One region of the Anaerocolumna chitinilytica genome, then DNA from elsewhere that is predicted to be linked to it. Evidence: a T-box and tRNA genes for the amino acid it is inferred to sense, from the RefSeq annotation. Region 1 holds a T-box; the other holds one or more tRNA genes.
The links. The T-box of region 1 lies ahead of bsdcttw_RS00825 (valine--tRNA ligase). A T-box ahead of a tRNA ligase gene usually reads a tRNA of that ligase, here a tRNA-Val.

Region 1 (9,763 bases):
ATGCCGGTGATGAATGGAATAGATTTTTTGAAAAATGCAAAGAAAGAATTTCCCGATGCTATGTATATTGTAATCAGCGGGTACGATGACTTTTCCTATGCCCAGAATTCTATCAGGCTGGGAGCCATTGATTATATCCTAAAACCCATCATGGAGGAGGAACTGAATGCCTCTATTAAAAAAGCTGTGAGTCTTTTGAATCCGAATATGGATATTACAGCAGATACGGAAGAACAAAGCATTTCTGCCGGAGAAGTTGCGGCGATTATCAAAGATTATATTGACAAAAACTATAATCAAAACTTGAGACTGTCCTATTTCTCTGACAAATATTATTTTTCAAAAGAGTATTTGTCCAAGATTTTTAAAGGGAATTATAATATCGGAATTTATGAATATGTGCTGGAAGTCCGTATGAAACGGGCGAAGGAATTACTTTTAGACGGCTCGTTAAAGATACAGTGGATATCTGATCGTCTTGGTTATACCGATAGTAATTATTTCAGTAAAGCCTTTCGGACGTACTATGGAATGACCCCATCCCAGTTTCGGAAAGACCATGAGATTTACTCCTGACCATCTTCAAGATGGCAGCTCCCCCACTCACAGAGACATTGAAGCACAGGCATCAGGGTTAAACCTCTCTCTGAGAGGGAATACTCTACTTTTGGAGGTACCTGGGCATACTCCTTTCGAATTATCAGATCGTCCTTTTCCAGTTCCTTTAACTGGGTACTGAGCATTTTATGAGTAATTGTCCCAAGAGAACGTTTCAGCTCGCCATAACGCAGAACCGGATTCTTCCAGAGCCAGAACAATATGTGCATTTTCCATTTCCCATCAATCATAGACATTGCATAAACAAAAGGCTTAACATTAACTTCGTTTTTCATACTAACTCCTTTCATGCCCTTCTGACGCTTCTTATGTGCGCGGGATAAAGTATGCGGTCGTAAATCTGAACCAGAATACTTATTAATAATACATACTATCTTATTGGATAGTACCTTACTAAAAAGTGCATACTTGCTTCAAGGTACATATTAGCATATCATAGAGGCAATTAAACTTCAAGGAGGCTAACGCAATGAAAAAGGAAATCGATGTATTCGAATATGCCGCAGAGATTATGAAAGCACTTAAAACCGGAGTACTGTTAACTACGAAGGCAGATGATAAAGTAAACTCCATGACTATTTCTTGGGGCACTCTGGGAATTGAATGGTCCAAGCCGATATTTACAACTTTTGTGAGAGAAAACCGCTTCACCAAAGGCAATCTTGATAAAAACCCAGAGTTCACAATCAACATTCCCTATGGTGCCTATGATAAGAAGATATTAGGCTTTTGCGGAACAAAATCCGGCCATACTGTGGATAAGATCAAAGAACTCAATCTGACCCTGGAAGAATCCGATACTGTATCGGTTCCGGCTATCAAAGAACTGCCCTTAACCCTTGAATGCAGGGTTATCTACAAACAGAAACAGGATGAGCATGCAATTTCAGAAGAAGACCGTAAGAAATTCTATCCTCAGGATGTTGATGGTTCCTACCACGGCGAAAACAGGGATTATCATACAGCGTATTGCGGAGAGATTGTACGTGCTTATATTATTGAATAAACATTCTGACTCAACCTGACGGAAGCATTTTTCTTAAGATCTATAAATAAAAAAAGCAGGGGCTGTTGCAAAATAGCCATAATAAACTCTAAAACAGGACTGGGTGTATAATAATACATTTCGCGTAGACTGGCCGAGCTCTTCTTTTGAAGCGGAGCGTTTTGAACGAGCGAGGGAAAAGCAGCCAAATGTATTATTATACGCCCAATCCTTTCAAAAGAGTAAATTAGCTATTTTGCAACAGCCCCTGCTTTTTAGATTAACATTTCCGCTTTTGATAGCTTATTAACTCCTGATAATTAGCTTTCTTGCTCCTGTACAGGCTTTTATATCTTTCTCCGTCGCAGCAAAATACTTTGCCATGGAAGCAGGTGTTGTAATGATTAATTCTTCCAACTCCTCTTTCATAGAGAGCTGCTTTTCAGCCTTTCCTTTACGAACTTCTCCTATTACTGCCATAAGCCGCTGTCCGAATTCCAGAATATTACTGTCCTCCCCTTCTATCTTCCAAAGGGTCTGATGAAGTGAACCTTCTCTCTCAAATGTCCGGTAATACTGCTGATAGATATATTCTGTCATATGAGGGGTATAGATAGCATAGAGCTTTAAAATCCCAAGAAGGCTATAATAGATTGCGTACTGTCCGGATTTCCGCTCCATCTCTCCATGCTTCATGGGCTGATATAATCTTTCTTTTACAATCTCAATATAATAATCACAGAAATCCTTCCAAAAAAGCTCATCAATAACATGCCTGGCCTGACCAATCTCATAGTTATCGAGAAGTTTTGCAACCTGTCTGGTAGTTTCATGAACCCGCTGCAATATCCATCGGTCAACTGGCAGGCTGAGTACTTGTATTTCATCTTTGTTGTAATCTGCCAGATGCATGATGCAGAAGTTGGCCCCATTGTAGAGCTTTGTTAAAAAACGTTTTGCTATCTTTAATTCTTCTTCCTCAAAAAATGTATCCGTTCCCAGTTTCGCATTAGCCGCCCAATAACGGATGGCATCTGCGGAATGCTTTTCAATCAGGGCAGTGGGTGAAAGAGTGGCATTATTCTGTGATTTACTAATCTTTTCTCCAGGCTTAGCCAATACAAAGCCACTTATCATAATATCCTTCCAGGGAAGCTGACCGGTATGATAGATGCTCTTAACAATGGTGTAAAAAGCCCAGGTTCTGATAATCTCATGAGCCTGACTTCGCATTCCCATAGGAAATATTTCACGATGTTCTCCTTCCTCTCCAAATCCTGCATTGATAAAAGGGGTAAGGGAAGATGTAGCCCATGTATCTAATACCGCCTTCTCAGGTATTACCTCAGACGGATGCGCTCCACAACTGCAGGGCTGCAACGGCCTATCTCTTTGGGGGTCAACCGGAAGCTGTGAATCTTCTGCCAGAATAGGTTTATGACAATTCTTACAGTACCACAAAGGAATGGGTACGCCAAAGTATCTCTGTCTCGATATACACCAATCCCATTTCAGATTCTCAACCCAAGTCCGGTAGCGCTCTTTCATATAAGGTGGGTACCAGTTAATCTCATCGGCAGCTTTTAAGAAGCTTTCCTTATCACTGGTAATATCAATATACCACTGAGTGGAAGGAATAATCTCAACTTCTGTCTTGCATCTTTCATGAATTCCAACGGTATGGATAATCGGCTCATCCTTTATCACAAGACCCTGTTCCCTTAACTTGAGAATTATTTCCTTCCTGGCTTCCTTTACCTTCAAACCACCGATATATGGAACCTCTGTAAAAATTCTGCCATCTTCTGTTATTACTTTTTTATAGGACAATCCATATTTATGATACCATTCCATATCGGCAGCATCTCCAAAGGTAGCGCACATTACCACTCCGGTTCCCTTCTCCTTTTCTACCCCTTCGTCTGCCATAACAGGAATATCAAAACCGTAAAGAGGTACCCTTACCGAAAGTCCGATATACTTCTGATATCTTTCGTCGGAGGGATTTACAAAGACACACACACATCCGTATAGCAGCTCTGGCCTTGTTGTAGCTATAATCAGAGGGCCAGCCTCACTTTCAAATGAAAGGTAATAAAATACTGACTCACAGTCTTTGGTATCCAGTTCAGCCTGGGCAATAGAGGTACGGCATTCCGTACACCAGAGTACCGGTGACTCCTTCCTATACGCTTTTTTATTTCTCACCAGTTCAAGAAAAGAGCGTTGGGATATTCTTCGGGATTTCTCGGAAATCGTTTGATAAGTAAGGCTCCAGTCTACACTAAAACCAAGACTTTTCCACATATCCATAAACTTTTCTTCATAACCTGCTACGGTATCCAGGCACATCTTCTGAAATTCCTCCGCTGAGACTTCCCTTGCCTTAATCCCACCTTCCTTTTCAACCAGTCTTTCCGTAGGCAGACCATTGTCATCAAAACCGAAAGGATAAAACACATCATACCCTCTCATTCTTTTATATCTGGCGATGATCTCTGCCTGTGTATAGGAAAATACATGACCAATATGAAGGCTTCCACTTACCGTAGGCGGGGGTGTATCAATGGAAAACACTTTTCTATCCCTGCCATTTTGGTACTTGTATACCTCCTCCCTCTCCCAAAACTCCTGTACTTCTTTTTCTGCTCTTGTAAAATCATACTTCTTATCCATTCCTTGATACCTCCTGTAATTTTTCATCCATGGAAACTATCTCATCTCCACATCTAAACCTGGTACTGTCTAAGAAAGCCCTTACCCAGGCAGCAATTACAAAACAGACAAAAAACGCCCTAAGCAACTTATTAATTGCTTAGGGCGAAACGTGTCCGTGGTACCACCTAATTTCAGAATAGAATTCTGCTCTCATACAATACGGGAATATAGTATTCCGATATCGCTTTCCCTGATAACGGTGGAAATCTCCGTTGGAGTCTACTTAAAAATAAATTTCTGTTCGATCCAAAGCTCAAAGGCTACTTCCATGTTCCCATCACGAAGATTTTCACCAGCCATCTTCTCTCTGTTCATCCGGAATAACATGTACTCCTCCTCGTCAACGCTTTTGTCTGTGTTTGTTAAGTACTATTCTAAACGAAATCTTGCAGGTGTCAAGGGATTTTTATATTTTGGGTTAGAGAAAAACAGGTTGTGGCTGCGGACGATGGCCAGGGAATTGGGTTTTGTTTTGTTGCTCATGGTTCTGTATTCCACTAAGGCGCCAGTAAATGTAACTGACAGTCGATGCAGCGCCAAACTCGCTGTAACGGCTTTGGCTTCGTGAGTCTTATGGGCTCAAACATGGCGCTGTTTCTCCTAGTTACATTTTCTGCCGCCTAAGTGTCATAGAGAACCACTCGATACAAAACAAAACCCAATTCCCTGGCCATCTGTTTCGATTCATAAACTTATTTTACTTATTCCTGGTTTCAAATGATATAAAAATTGGTTACGTGTATTGCTTTGCATATAACTTAATTAGGTCTAACGGATAGACTTCCAAAGATGGCATTCATCAGACATAAGCATATTAGGGTATTTAAAGAAGCTGTAAAGACTGAGCTATGGAAAATCTTTCAAGTACTACCTACAAAAACCCAGATGTAATAGAATCCATGGATTTTACCCAAGGATAAGCATCAATATTTTTTTCAACAAACAGATGATGCTGGATTATCGTTAGGTATTTTCTATTGAAAGATTTCCTGATGACACTTAGATGGCATAAAATATTACTAGGTCAAATGATACCATGTCTGAGCTCTCAACCTTTAAGGCTAGCATAAGCACATCAAGGCGAGTTTGGTATCATTTGACCTGTCAGTCATATTTTATGGCATTTTAGTGGAATCGGAAATCCTGAACAAGAAAATAACTAACGATAATCCAGCATCATCGTCCGTTCCCAAAACCTTTATTGTCTATCACATATCAGAATCACTTAATTTCCGCATCCGCCTTAATATACCCAAAAGCCGTCCCGATTTTACCGCCTTCTTTTAAGTACTTCTTGATATTCCTCTGAAGGGAAGTATTCTCCGGCAGTTCCTCCAGCTTAAGATTAGGATTCTTATACACCCATTCCAGATAGGAGGGATTCTCCTTCTCCCATTCCGTAATGGTGAAATCCTTCTGAAAATTTACAATTTTAGAATCTGCCGGTAAGATTTCTGGCAGGCTGGGTGAGAGCAGCCAGGAGTCACAGATGTAATATTTATACTGAAAGTCAGGATAGAATTCCTTGAAGAATACCTTGGACCAGGCATAGGAAGCCACACAATTCTCTCTTGTGATTACAGCATCGGAGGGTATATGCACGCTGATTACGTCTTCTCCGTTCCACTTCTCAACCTCAAACTCCAGTTCCCCAAGACGGAATTCCTCCATGGAAAGCTGTCTGGTCGTCCACCACTCCCTATCAAATCCATAGGTACCATAGCTTGCCAGATGTTCCTTTACAAATCTGGAAAAGCAGGCAAAGGTATCATAGAAGACCTTCTCCTCCATGCCTTTTTCTTTATATTTCTCATATACATCAAGCCCCATAAGAAGCATACAGGTAAGCATCTTAAATCCATTCTTGTCCTCACCAAAGGCAGTACGCAGCTCTGCAAGTCCTTCTTCCCATAAGGGGCGGTGGTAAAGCTTCTCTACAGACGGGGCAAGGTCTTTTAAATCCAGCTCTTTTTCAAGTCCCAATAGGATAGCTGTCACTTCCTCAGGCATCTGAATGCCTTCACATATATCTTTTAATAAAATCATACCATGTCTCCTGTTTTGTTATTGTATGTAAAGTATAGCATGTCCGAATTAACGCTGCAACCTTCACTCATTTTCAAAGTATTCGTTAATAGACTTATGCAGCCTCCAGACATTATCTCCATAGTTGCTCACCAGGATGAGCAGCTGCTCTCTTTTCGCATTGTAGCTGGATATGAAGCTGACCCCGGGATCACTGCCCTGAAAGTACGGTGTAAATACCTCACCCTGCTTCTTAAGCCAAATTCCATAGCCATAACATTCTGCCCCATTGCTATGATTGGAAAGCATCTCAGAAACCATATCATTTGAAAGCAGCTTACCGGATAATAGATTCTCCCAGAATGATTTTATATCCTTAACGGTTATAAATGCTCCGCCTGCGCCAGTGCCTTTGGCGTCTACGCTGAAAATATTCGTACGGTAGTTCTTATGCTCTTCATCATAAATATAATTTACCGCACATTTTGCAGGAAGCCTGTCGAGCTCATAATATCCGCTGCCACTCATCTTACAGGGTTTAAAGATATGCTCGTTTATATATTCATCAAATGCACTTCCGGTAACACTTTCAATTATAAGAGCTAATACGACAAAGCCTGTGTTATTATATTGAAACTTGCTGCCCCTTGGGTACATCATCGGTTTATCTATAAATAAGGGAATTAAATCTTTGTTGGAACGAATTTTGTAATTCGGATAATCCCTCCAGAGCTCCTCATATTCGTCCATTACACTCTCATCAAAATAATCCGGTATTCCAGAGGTATGAGTCAGAAGCTCTTCTACTGTAATTGCAGGATCAATCTGATTTAAGTCAACGTCAAGAAGGTTTCCGATTGTATCTGCCAAATGAAGCATTCCTTTCTCCACCAGCTGCAGAATTGCTACTGCTACAAATACTTTACCTGCAGATGCTGTAGCAAACTTTGTATCAATTTGATTTGGAATCTCATTAGGTAAATCCGCATACCCATATGCTTTTTCAAAAATACTCTTCCCTTCTCTGCTGATTAAGATACAACCTCTAAAACTATTATCTATTAGCTTGTCTACTCCCATTCCTCTGCCTCCTAAAATCATTTCTCTCTGCTGTCAAAAGAATTTCCTTCTTATTCCTAGTTTGGTAAAAGTATAACACATTCTTTTATCTTTTACATTAGTTTCTTATGTCTTACTTCTTTTCCAAAGGCATATAATGAACAAAGAACTATAGGAATTATGCCATGTCAGATCAGGAATTTTACACTTTTCGGGAGTATTTAAGAACAGAGAACGAAGATTTATCTCCTTCCGCGGAGGATTATCTGGAGATGATCTACCGCTTATCAAAGGACAGCGGTTATACCAGAGCAGGAGACCTGGCCCAGGCATTGAATGTACAACCTCCTTCGGTTACCAGCATGGTAAAGAAGCTGGCAGAGATAGGTCTTTTGAAATATGAAAAATATGGTGTTATTATATTGGAACCAAGCGGTCTGGCAAAAGGGGAAGCCCTTTTACATCGCCACGACCTGGTGGAGAATTTTTTAAAGTTCTTAAATATAAAAAACGATTTACTGCAGGAGACAGAAAAGATTGAACATACCCTAAACAATGAAATATTGATTAGCATACAAGATTTGCTTGATTTCTTTCAAAGTCATGAAGAGATTAAGGAATTATTTATACAGTTCTGTACTATAAAACATTCAAGCTATTAAAAAGAAGCTTCCGGTTAATATGAAAGCTTCTTTCCAGTTTATGTTTATCATCTTATTAAAGTAACTATAACAGTTCTCCTGCCATCTGTTCCAGCTGTTCTCTTGCAGCTTGTATATCCTCTGCTTCTTCCTTTGTTATCGTACTAAGCTTTGTCTTACTTACCGCCTTTTTAAGTTCTGCAAGGCTTGTCTTAATCTCTTTTTTCCTGCCTTTTTCAATGTCCTTTTTATTGGCGGCAAGTACTGCTTCCGTTCTTGCTATAAGGTTTTCAGCTTCGGTTCTGATGTTAACGGACTGCTTTCTGACCTCATCACTGCCTTCATATTGGGCTGCTTCTATAATGGCTCTCTCAATATCTTCTTCCGACAGATTGGAACTGGCAGTTATGACAATATGCTGTTCTTTTCCCGTGTCCAAATCCCTGGCAGAAACCTTTAGAATGCCGTTGGCGTCAATATCAAAGGTAACCTCAATCTGAGGGACTCCTCTCATAGCCCGTTTAATACCATTTAGTTTAAAATTACCGATCAGCTTATTATCCTTGGCAAATTGCCTCTCTCCCTGCAGTACCTTAATATCGACGGAGGATTGGAAATTACCTGCAGTGGTAAATACCTGGCTGTACTTGGTAGGAATCGTAGAATTTCGCTCTATCAGCCTTGTGGCAACACCTCCGAGGGTTTCAATCGAAAGGGAGAGGGGAGTTACATCCAGAAGCAGAATTTGCGACAAACTGGATTCTCCTGCCAGTTTTCCGCCCTGTATGGCGGCCCCCAGAGCAACACATTCATCCGGATTAAGATTTCTGCTGGGTTCCATGCCTGTCAACTGTCTGACCTTGTTCTGTACTGCCGGGATTCTGGTGGATCCTCCAACCAGCAAGACCTTACCTAAATCAGAGGGTTTTAAACCTGCATCGCTTAACGCATTCTGAACGGGAATAGTTGTTCTTTCCACCAGGTCGTTGGTAAGTTCATCGAATTTGGCACGGGTTATGGTGATATCCATATGTCTGGTACCTGATTTGTCTGTTGCAATAAAGGGCAGGTTTATATTGGTACTTGTAGCCGCGGAAAGTTCTTTCTTTGCCTTTTCTGCCGCTTCTCTTACTCTTCCCAGAGCGACCTTGTCCTTTGACAGGTCAAGCTTTTCTGTTTTTTTAAATTCCTGTACCAGAAAGTCAGTCAGCTTCTCATCAAAATCATCACCGCCCAGCCTGTTATCACCGGAGGTAGCAAGAACTTCAATAACTCCTCCTCCGATTTCAATTAAAGATACATCAAAGGTTCCGCCTCCAAGATCATACACCATAATCTTCTGGGAACCTTCGTTCTCAAGACCATAGGCTAAGGCAGCGGCTGTAGGTTCATTTATTATTCTTAACACATTCAGTCCGGCAATTCTTCCGGCATCCTTTGTAGCCTGGCGCCCGGCATCATTGAAATAAGCCGGTACCGTAATAACCGCTTCCGTTACCGGTTCACCAAGATAACTTTCCGCATCTTTTTTCAATTTGGTTAAAATCATTGCAGAGATTTCCTGAGGTGTATATTTCTTGCCATCAATGGTAACCCGCTGTTCAGTTCCCATCTGACGTTTGATAGAAGCAATGGTTCTATCTCCGTTGGTGATTGCCTGGCGTTTGGCTGTATCACCTACCAGTCTTTCTCCTGTCTTAGAAAAAGCTACGACAGA
Region 2 (9,763 bases), 1.0 Mb from region 1:
ATTCTTCTGGATTATCCCTGTTAATAAAGATATCACAGCCACTGTCAGAGAAGAATTAAAAGCCAGAACTATCGTCTGGGACAATAGTTTAAATTAATCTTTTATGTAATAATAAAAATAAACATTAATACTAAAGCAGTAATATTCCTATTTACATTGTTGTACTGCTTTGGCTCTAAAATGAGAGGAAAATATGGACTATAGACTCTATCGAATAGCAATTGACCTTATAAACTTAATGCTTGGTTTTTTAGCAGTATATGCCGTCATGTTTACTGTAATGCTGCTAACTCATAATAAAGATTCATCCCTTTTACTCTTAATTCTGTCCTTTTCCGGTATCTTACTGTCCTATTCTATGCTGCAATTCTTAAAACATATATGGAGCTTCTTACTTTTACATGTGTTGCTCCTTGCTGCCCTTTTTGTTTTGGTTCCGTCATATCCCGGGAAGATTTTATGTGTTTTTTATATGGCTTGTATTACGATATTTCACCTGGTAAAACGATTAAACGAGGAAGAACTAAGACGAAGAAACACCAATTCTTCTCTGTTATTAGTTCTGCTGTTACTCTATATAATCAATCTGCAGCTCCATCTTGACGGTTTAACCCCTGTTCTTTTTAAGTTAGCTGTTGTGTTTATACTGCTCTTTCTAATCAATAGTTATCTTATTAATTTTGAGCACTATTTCAGCCTCCAGCAGGAAACCAGTAATATACCTCTTAAGCAGATAAAGACCGTAAACCATACAATTATTGTTTTTTTCCTGGGAATGTCTCTAACCAGTATGCTTATCTTTACCAGACTTCCTCTAAAAGAGTTTCTTCTTTTTCTAAGGCAAGGGGCGTTGATGGTGTTAAGAGCATTCTTTTCGCTATTTCCTAATCACTCGGACAAGATAACAAAAGCACCTGAAAAAGTAACAGAATCCCCTGTATCACAACCATTTCAACTACCGGAAGCTGCTGACCCTTCGCCTGTATGGAATTTTATTCAGAATCTTATAACGAATATCCTTATAGTTGCTCTTATTGTTGCTGCTATAGCACTTCTCTGTTATTCCATTTATAAATTTTATCAGGCTTTCTACAAAGAAAAGAGGAGCTTTTTTAAAGACAATGCCGAGTTTATATCTCCTTTCGAGAAAAAGGAAAATAGAATAAAGGAATCATCTACAATAGAGAAAAGAGGTTTTATGACTCTTTGGAAGCAAACAAACAACGACAAAATCCGTAAATTATTCTACAAGGCTATTCTATCAAAAAGGGAAAAGCTTCCTCCATCCTCATCTACTCCGGTAGAATTATCTCAATATATTCTATCTAATCACTCCTCTGATGAGAAAGAGAAGGATGAAAGATCTAAAGCTTTGGCCTATTACTATGAAAAAGCAAGATATTATAATGAAGACTGCCGCAAGGAGGATGTGGATATGTTCAAACATTTACTGCGTTAAGGATACTTGTTTTTATTTAAAGAGAAATACAGGCAGGTTCAAGGCAGGAAATCATACCAGTTTATCCTTCGAGATACTCAATAATCCTAGATACTCAATAATCCCTAGAGACTCAATAATCCCTAGAGACTCAATAATCCCTAGAGACTCAATAATTAAATGTGGAAGAGAATATAGATTGCCAATTAAAGTTGTGGCCTTAAGAGTTTAGAGTCCTCTGCAGTAGGCTATAAACTCTTAAGTTTTAAAAACCCAAGCTCCCTGATAATTAACCAAACTTCTATTAATGCTAACTGCTTTCACTAACTTAGACATTCCGATATTAATACCAAATGATATCAAAAACTATCATGAATGAACTTATACAACAAAAAAAGAAGCTGTCATCCAGCTTCTTTTTATCTATCTTATATCTTCAAAACTACACACTTTTTTGATTTCATCTAATTTCTAGGTCAAGCCCTCGACCTATTAGTATTAGTCAGCTACATGCATTACTGCACTTCCACCTCTAACCTATCCACCTGGTAGTCTTCCAGGGGTCTTACTAGCTTACGCTATGGGATATCTCATCTTGAGGGGGGCTTCACGCTTAGATGCCTTCAGCGTTTATCCCTTCCCGACTTGGCTACTCGGCCGTGCACTTGGCAGTGCAACCGATACACCAGAGGTCAGTCCAACCCGGTCCTCTCGTACTAAGGTCAGCTCCTCTCAAATATCCTACGCCCGCGCCGGATAGGGACCGAACTGTCTCACGACGTTCTGAACCCAGCTCGCGTACCGCTTTAATGGGCGAACAGCCCAACCCTTGGGACCTAATACAGCCCCAGGATGCGATGAGCCGACATCGAGGTGCCAAACCACTCCGTCGATGTGAACTCTTGGGAGTGATAAGCCTGTTATCCCCAGGGTAGCTTTTATCCGTTGAGCGATGGCAATCCCACTTTATACCACCGGATCACTAAGTCCTACTTTCGTACCTGCTCCACCCGTCGGTGTCGCAGTCAAGCCCTCTTATGCCTTTGCACTCTTCGGATGGTTTCCGTCCATCCTGAGAGGACCTTTGAGCGCCTCCGATACCCTTTCGGAGGCGACCGCCCCAGTCAAACTCCCCACCTGACATTGTCCACCAGCCAGCTAATGGCTGCATGTTAGAAACCCAATACTGCAAGGGTGGTATCCCAACATCGGCTCCACGGCAACCGGAGTTACCGTTTCATAGCCTCCCACCTATCCTGTGCATGCAATACCGAATCCCAGTATCAAGCTAGAGTAAAGCTCCATGGGGTCTTTCCGTCCTGGCGCAGGTAACCAGCATCTTCACTGGTACTTCAATTTCACCGGGTGCATTGTCGAGACAGTGCCCAAATCATTACGCCTTTCGTGCGGGTCGGAACTTACCCGACAAGGAATTTCGCTACCTTAGGACCGTTATAGTTACGGCCGCCGTTTACTGGGGCTTAAGTTCAACGCTTCGGATTGCTCCTAACATCTCCCCTTAACCTTCCAGCACCGGGCAGGCGTCAGCCCATATACTTCACCTTACGGTTTTGCATAGACCTGTGTTTTTGCTAAACAGTTGCTTGGGCCAATTCTCTGCGGCCTGTATTTCTACAGGCACCCCTTCTCCCGAAGTTACGGGGTTATTTTGCCGAGTTCCTTAACAATGCTTCTCCCGTCGGCCTTAGGATTCTCTCCTCATCCACCTGTGTCGGTTTACGGTACGGGCTTATAAAAAGCAATAGCGGCTTTTCTTGGCAGTGCCTTCATCAGCTTCCCTACTTTAAATTTCGGTCCACATCACATCTTCCCATTATGGAACGGATTTTCCTGCTCCACTGGTACCTCGCTTGTACCGGGTCTTCCTCTCCCGGCTCTGACTTCGTCTCTGCGTCCCCACAGTTCTGTTTTTATAAGGTACAGGAATTTCAACCTGTTGTCCATCGACTACGTCTTTCGACCTCGCCTTAGGTCCCGACTTACCCAGAGCAGATCAGCTTTACTCTGGAAACCTTGGATATTCGGCCTGAAAGATTCTCACTTTCATCTCGCTACTCATTCCGGCATTCTCTCTTCTTATCCCTCCACGGCTCCTTACGGTACCGCTTCATCAGTCTTAAGAATGCTCCTCTACCACTGCAGTTCAACTGCAATCCACAGCTTCGGTGTCGTGTTTTAGCCCCGGACATTTTCGGCGCAGGACCTCTCGACTAGTGAGCTATTACGCACTCTTTTAATGTGTGGCTGCTTCTAAGCCAACATCCTAGTTGTTTTCGAAATCCCACATCCTTTTCCACTTAACACGCACTTTGGGACCTTAGCTGGTGGTCTGGGCTTTTTCCCTTTTGACTACCCAACTTATCTCGTGTAGTCTGACTCCTAATCATCATCTGTATGGCATTCGGAGTTTGATAATCTTCGGTAAGCTTTGACGCCCCCTAGGATATTCAGTGCTCTACCTCCATCAGACTAAATTAAGGCTAGCCCTAAAGCTATTTCGAGGAGAACCAGCTATCTCCGGGTTCGATTGGAATTTCTCCCCTACCCACACCTCATCACCACCCTTTTCAACGGATGTGTGTTCGGTCCTCCACCGCCTTTTACGGCAGCTTCAACCTGGACATGGGTAGATCACCCGGTTTCGGGTCTACATACATTGACTACGTAATCAAAGATTACACGCCCTATTCAGACTTGGTTTCCCTTCGGCTCCGAACCTTTAGTTCTTAACCTCGCCAATGAATGTAACTCGCCGGACCGTTCTACAAAAAGTACGCGGTTCCACTCGTATGGTGGTTCCACAGCTTGTAAACACAGGGTTTCAGGTTCTCTTTCACTCCCCTCCCGGGGTTCTTTTCACCTTTCCTTCACAGTACTATGCACTATCGGTCACTAAGTAGTATTTAGCCTTGGGGGGTGGTCCCCCCGACTTCCCACAAGGTTTCTCGTGTCTCGTGGTACTTCGGATCCCGCTCGCTGACTTCCGGTTTCGCATACGAGGCTTTCACTCTCTTTGGCTGGCTTTCCCAAAACCATTCTGCTACCTTTCATCTCACTTATTGCGGTCCATTACCCCAGAGGATAAATCCCCTGGTTTAGGCTCTTTCCATTTCGCTCGCCACTACTTTGGAAATCGAGTTTTCTTTCTCTTCCTCCGGGTACTTAGATGTTTCAGTTCCCCGGGTTCCCTCTATTAAGCTATGTATTCACTTAATAGTAACGGAGGTCTTCTCCGTCAGGTTTCCCCATTCAGAAATCTGCGGGTCAAAGGATATTTGCTCCTCACCGCAGCTTATCGCAGCTTATCACGTCTTTCATCGGCTCTTAGTGCCAAGGCATCCACCCTGCGCTCTTATTAGCTTGACCTTCTCAGTCTTTCGACTGTCAGTCTGCAACTTCCGGAAAAAACTTCGTCAATTCTTTCCTTCTTTTGCTTGCTCTTATCTCCTGCCTAGCGTGACAGGGAAATAATCGCGTTTATTAGATGTCTTCAAATCAATGTGTAGTTTTCAAGGTACAATCTTTGTTCCATTCGATAAGATTCTCTTGCAGAATTATATTCTACTGAATACTTTTCATACTTTCTTATGTCCTGAAACAGTGGTCTAATGAGAATTGAACTCATGTCTGCTGTGTATCAGCTGCTTTTCCAATTAAGCTATAACCCTATTTGAAACTTTATGGCTTGTTCTGATTTCTACAAGCTTTTCTATTATAACAATTGCTTATTATTTTTTATAATCCGGCAGCCACCTGCTCTCCCATACCGTTTCCAGTATAGTACCATCGGCCGCTTATGTCTTAACCATCGTGTTCGGGATGGGAACGGGTGTGTCCCATAAGCGCATCGCCACCGGAAATTTTTTTGATAACTCAACAGTAAAACAACCCTTACTTACTTCCTTAGAAAGGAGGTGATCCAGCCGCACCTTCCGATACGGCTACCTTGTTACGACTTCACCCCAGTTATTGAACCTGCCTTCGGCTGCTCCCTCCTTACGGTTGGGTCACAGACTTCGGGCATTTCCAACTCCCATGGTGTGACGGGCGGTGTGTACAAGACCCGGGAACGTATTCACCGCGACATTCTGATTCGCGATTACTAGCGATTCCAGCTTCATGTAGTCGAGTTGCAGACTACAATCCGAACTGAGATGACCTTTTTGGGATTTGCTCCACTTCACAGCTTCGCTTCCCTTTGTAGTCACCATTGTAGCACGTGTGTAGCCCAGATCATAAGGGGCATGATGATTTGACGTCATCCCCGCCTTCCTCCAGGTTATCCCTGGCAGTCTCCCTAGAGTGCCCGGCCGAACCGCTGGCTACTAAGAATAAGGGTTGCGCTCGTTGCGGGACTTAACCCAACATCTCACGACACGAGCTGACGACAACCATGCACCACCTGTCTCCCCTGTCCCGAAGGAAAGGTCCCGTTACGGACCGGTCAGGGGGATGTCAAGACCTGGTAAGGTTCTTCGCGTTGCTTCGAATTAAACCACATGCTCCACCGCTTGTGCGGGTCCCCGTCAATTCCTTTGAGTTTCATTCTTGCGAACGTACTCCCCAGGTGGAATACTTAATGCGTTTGCGACGGCACCGAAGGTCTTTTGACCCCCAACACCTAGTATTCATCGTTTACGGCGTGGACTACCAGGGTATCTAATCCTGTTTGCTCCCCACGCTTTCGAGCCTCAACGTCAGTTACAGTCCAGTAAGCCGCCTTCGCCACTGGTGTTCCTCCTAATATCTACGCATTTCACCGCTACACTAGGAATTCCACTTACCTCTCCTGCACTCTAGCAACATAGTTTCAAATGCAGTCCCGGGGTTGAGCCCCGGGCTTTCACATCTGACTTACATCACCGTCTACGCTCCCTTTACACCCAGTAAATCCGGATAACGCTTGCCCCCTACGTATTACCGCGGCTGCTGGCACGTAGTTAGCCGGGGCTTCTTAGTCAGGTACCGTCATTTATTCGTCCCTGCTGATAGAGCTTTACATACCGAAATACTTCTTCACTCACGCGGCGTCGCTGCATCAGGGTTTCCCCCATTGTGCAATATTCCCCACTGCTGCCTCCCGTAGGAGTTTGGGCCGTGTCTCAGTCCCAATGTGGCCGTTCACTCTCTCAAGCCGGCTACTGATCGTTGCCTTGGTAGGCCGTTACCCCACCAACTAGCTAATCAGACGCGGGTCCATCTTACACCGATAAATCTTTTCACACTGTGCCATGCAGCACTGTGCGCTTATGCGGTATTAGCAGCCGTTTCCGGCTGTTATCCCCCTGTGTAAGGCAGGTTACCCACGCGTTACTCACCCGTCCGCCACTAAACAAGTAAGTTTCCATCCGAAGACTTCCACTTACAAGTTCCGTTCGACTTGCATGTGTTAAGCACGCCGCCAGCGTTCATCCTGAGCCAGGATCAAACTCTCAAATTAAAGTTTAATCATTTTCAGAATTAACATTGGCTATTCAAATCTAAGATTCGAACAATTGTTATTTCCGATAGTCTGTAGCCGAAGCTACCTACTACTTTACTGTTTTAAGGTTGTATCATTTCTGATACGGTTCTTTATGATCAATTTCCGATGCTGTCATTTCTTATAAATAAGAAGCAACATTCTCTTCTATCTCTCAATGAAATTTTAAAGAAAATTTCAGGGTTGTTTCACTGTTCAGTTATCAAGGTTCTGTATGCTCTTTCGAACTTATCAAACAAATTCAGCAACCATTTAAGCGGTTTCTTTTGTTTTGTTTTCAGCAGCTCGTCAGTGCTTTATTACTATAACACAGAGATAATTGTTTGTCAACATTTATTTAAAACTTTTTTTATCAGATTTTTTTAACATATTTTTCAATTATGTGTTTTAAATATATAACTTGAATTTTTAATACAAATCACAATATAATCTGATTATTTATTCATATAAGAAAACAAACATTGCTGTAATGAAACAGCGAACTAAATAATACCACTTATATAACTTTGTGTCAAGGCAATTATATATAATTTTCGCATATTAAGGACAAATTTCTTCGAAATTCCACTCTCAGTCTATAAGTATGGGTAATATTTTAAAATAAGAGTCGCTTATAAGGGCTGATATATCAATATATCGAAATAAACGAAATAAACCGTCACTTCCATGCAGCTTACATCAACATAGAAGTGACGGTTTATAATTTTGTATTCAGCTATTCTTAGCCCTCTGTTTTCATTGCTTCGATTGCACTGATTTTCGTTGCTCTGCTGGCAGGGTAATAACCTGACACTACGCCCACCATTATTGCAAGTCCTGCAGCGATTAATGGAAGCCACAAAGGTATTATGGAAAATTTACTATTTTCCGGATTATACATGTAGTTTGCAGACATTAGTGCCTGAAACAAGGGTCCTCCAAATTTATTAATCGCCCAGGATGTTATATAGCTTAAGATAATTCCTATAATACCTCCGATTAAGCCTATCATTGCGGCTTCAAATAAGAATAGTTTCTTAACATCTCTTACCAAACACCCAAGTACTTTCATAATACCTATCTCTTTCGTTCTTTCATAGATAGACATTATCATAGTATTTGCTATATTAATTGCCGATACCAGCATAGATATGGCTCCAATTGCCCCAAGTACTATCTGCAGCATATTGGCTGTGCTTAACATAGGCTTCATTAATTTTGCCAAGCTGTCCGTCTGATAGCCCATTTTATCAATAGCCGATTGAACATCCTCTACATTTTTAAAATTATCGACAGTTACTTTTAAATTCGTATAGTTTGCTACGGCAGTTAATGCTTTCTTTCTCTCTGTTGTCTTTAAGGTATTCACATACTTATTATACAGATATCTAAAGTAATTGATATCCATATAGGCATTATAATCAAACTCGAAGTTATTGGATTTTTGTAAAAATCCATATTGCTCGACTTTCACTCTCAAAGGTTTTTTCTTCTCATCCATTTGATATTGATAAGGATTAAAGCCAACGCTTATTTTTTCCTTTGTTATATCAACCTGTTTCGCTGAATAGTTTCTGGAATTTGGATTATAGAAATTACTCAAGGAGTCACTTCCAAAAACAATTACTCTGTAATCTGTAGGTGAAGGCAGACTTCCTGCAGTAAGGCCAGGAAAATCCATGCCGGTTATATAACTGCTGTCTATTACATATAACTGAATATTATTCTCATATTTGCCGCTGTAGAGAAAAATATTAGTCAATATAATAGGAACTACAGATTTCACATGGGGTAAGGCTCTTATCTGTTCCACCAGCGCATCATTCATGGGATCTGCTTTTACAGAGACATAATTACCTTTATCGTCTACATACCCGCCTGTGCTGCTGACATTAATAGATGTCAGACTTCCGTATTCCATAACCTGTTGGGTATAGTTCTTCTTCATACCAATACCAATCGATATCATTACGACAATTGATATGGTACCGATTACTACACCCATGACGGTCAAAGTCGTCCTGGCTTTTCTCCGTTTTAAGTTCCGAAGACCTATCTTGATTAAATCACTAATCTTCATAAAGCTCTATCCCTTTTTTAATTTTGCGCTTTGCCAGCAAGATACCAAATGCTACACTAATTGCTAAGGTTAAAAAGGTAATACCGACAACAAAAGGCCAGCTGGATAGCAGCGGATCTTTTCCTGTACCACCCATACCTGCAGCAGGCACTTCTCCTGTTGTACCGCCCATATCTCCTGTAGATATTCCATCACCGGCAGCCTTAGCAACACTTGTGGATGACAGTAAGGTATTCCCTTCATGAAGATATACCTGCACACCTAAATCCTGATTCATTTCAATTGTCATGGCTTATCTCCTCTCTTATTCTGCCTCTTCCATTTTTCTTAATTTCTTTTTATAAAGATTAATTCTTATCTTTCTTGTAACTAGCGTTCCAACTAACAATATAACAATTTGTATTATTACAAACATCCATATGGGAAGAATTGCTTTCTTGCCTGCATCTATTACAACACCGCCAGGATTAGTGCCGTCATCGGGTGTCGGAACAAAAGCCCCCTGAATAGTTCCTTCAAAATCCTTTGTAATCGAAACTTCCTGCCCTGTACTATCTTCAAAAGTTACTGTTAATACACCTTTTGCCTGGCCTTCCACAGCAGGTATTACTTCCATCTCAGCAGACTGCTGGCTTCCCGCTTCAACATTACCAATGAAGTACATATCACCTGTACTTAAGGTAAAATCACCGGATACCGTTGCTTTTACATTGTTAAGAGTGGATTTTCCCATGTTATAAAAATCAAATGTCATTGTTCCTGG

Region 2: it encodes a tRNA-Val, which carries the amino acid that the T-box ahead of bsdcttw_RS00825 (valine--tRNA ligase) is inferred to sense. The anticodon was not compared.

What each region holds. Positions count from the first base shown of each region.
Region 1 is NZ_AP023368.1:179,889-189,651, reverse strand. Features, by position in the region: gene bsdcttw_RS00840 (response regulator transcription factor) at 1-576, shown strand, start outside; gene bsdcttw_RS00835 (winged helix-turn-helix transcriptional regulator) at 567-893, opposite strand; gene bsdcttw_RS00830 (flavin reductase family protein) at 1,088-1,624, shown strand; gene bsdcttw_RS00825 (valine--tRNA ligase) at 1,910-4,279, opposite strand; T-box leader at 4,417-4,674, opposite strand; gene bsdcttw_RS00820 (acyltransferase domain-containing protein) at 5,543-6,367, opposite strand; gene bsdcttw_RS00815 (serine hydrolase domain-containing protein) at 6,431-7,426, opposite strand; gene bsdcttw_RS00810 (metal-dependent transcriptional regulator) at 7,591-8,067, shown strand; partial or broken gene dnaK (molecular chaperone DnaK) at 8,138-9,763, opposite strand, start outside.
Region 2 is NZ_AP023368.1:4,772,893-4,782,655, forward strand. Features, by position in the region: gene bsdcttw_RS20815 (DUF58 domain-containing protein) at 1-97, shown strand, start outside; gene bsdcttw_RS20820 (hypothetical protein) at 194-1,459, shown strand; rRNA gene bsdcttw_RS20825 (23S ribosomal RNA) at 1,911-4,825, opposite strand; tRNA gene bsdcttw_RS20830 (tRNA-Val) at 5,058-5,127, opposite strand; rRNA gene rrf (5S ribosomal RNA) at 5,200-5,317, opposite strand; rRNA gene bsdcttw_RS20840 (16S ribosomal RNA) at 5,367-6,899, opposite strand; gene bsdcttw_RS20845 (ABC transporter permease) at 7,663-9,000, opposite strand; gene bsdcttw_RS20850 (hypothetical protein) at 8,990-9,289, opposite strand; gene bsdcttw_RS20855 (COG1361 S-layer family protein) at 9,305-9,763, opposite strand, start outside.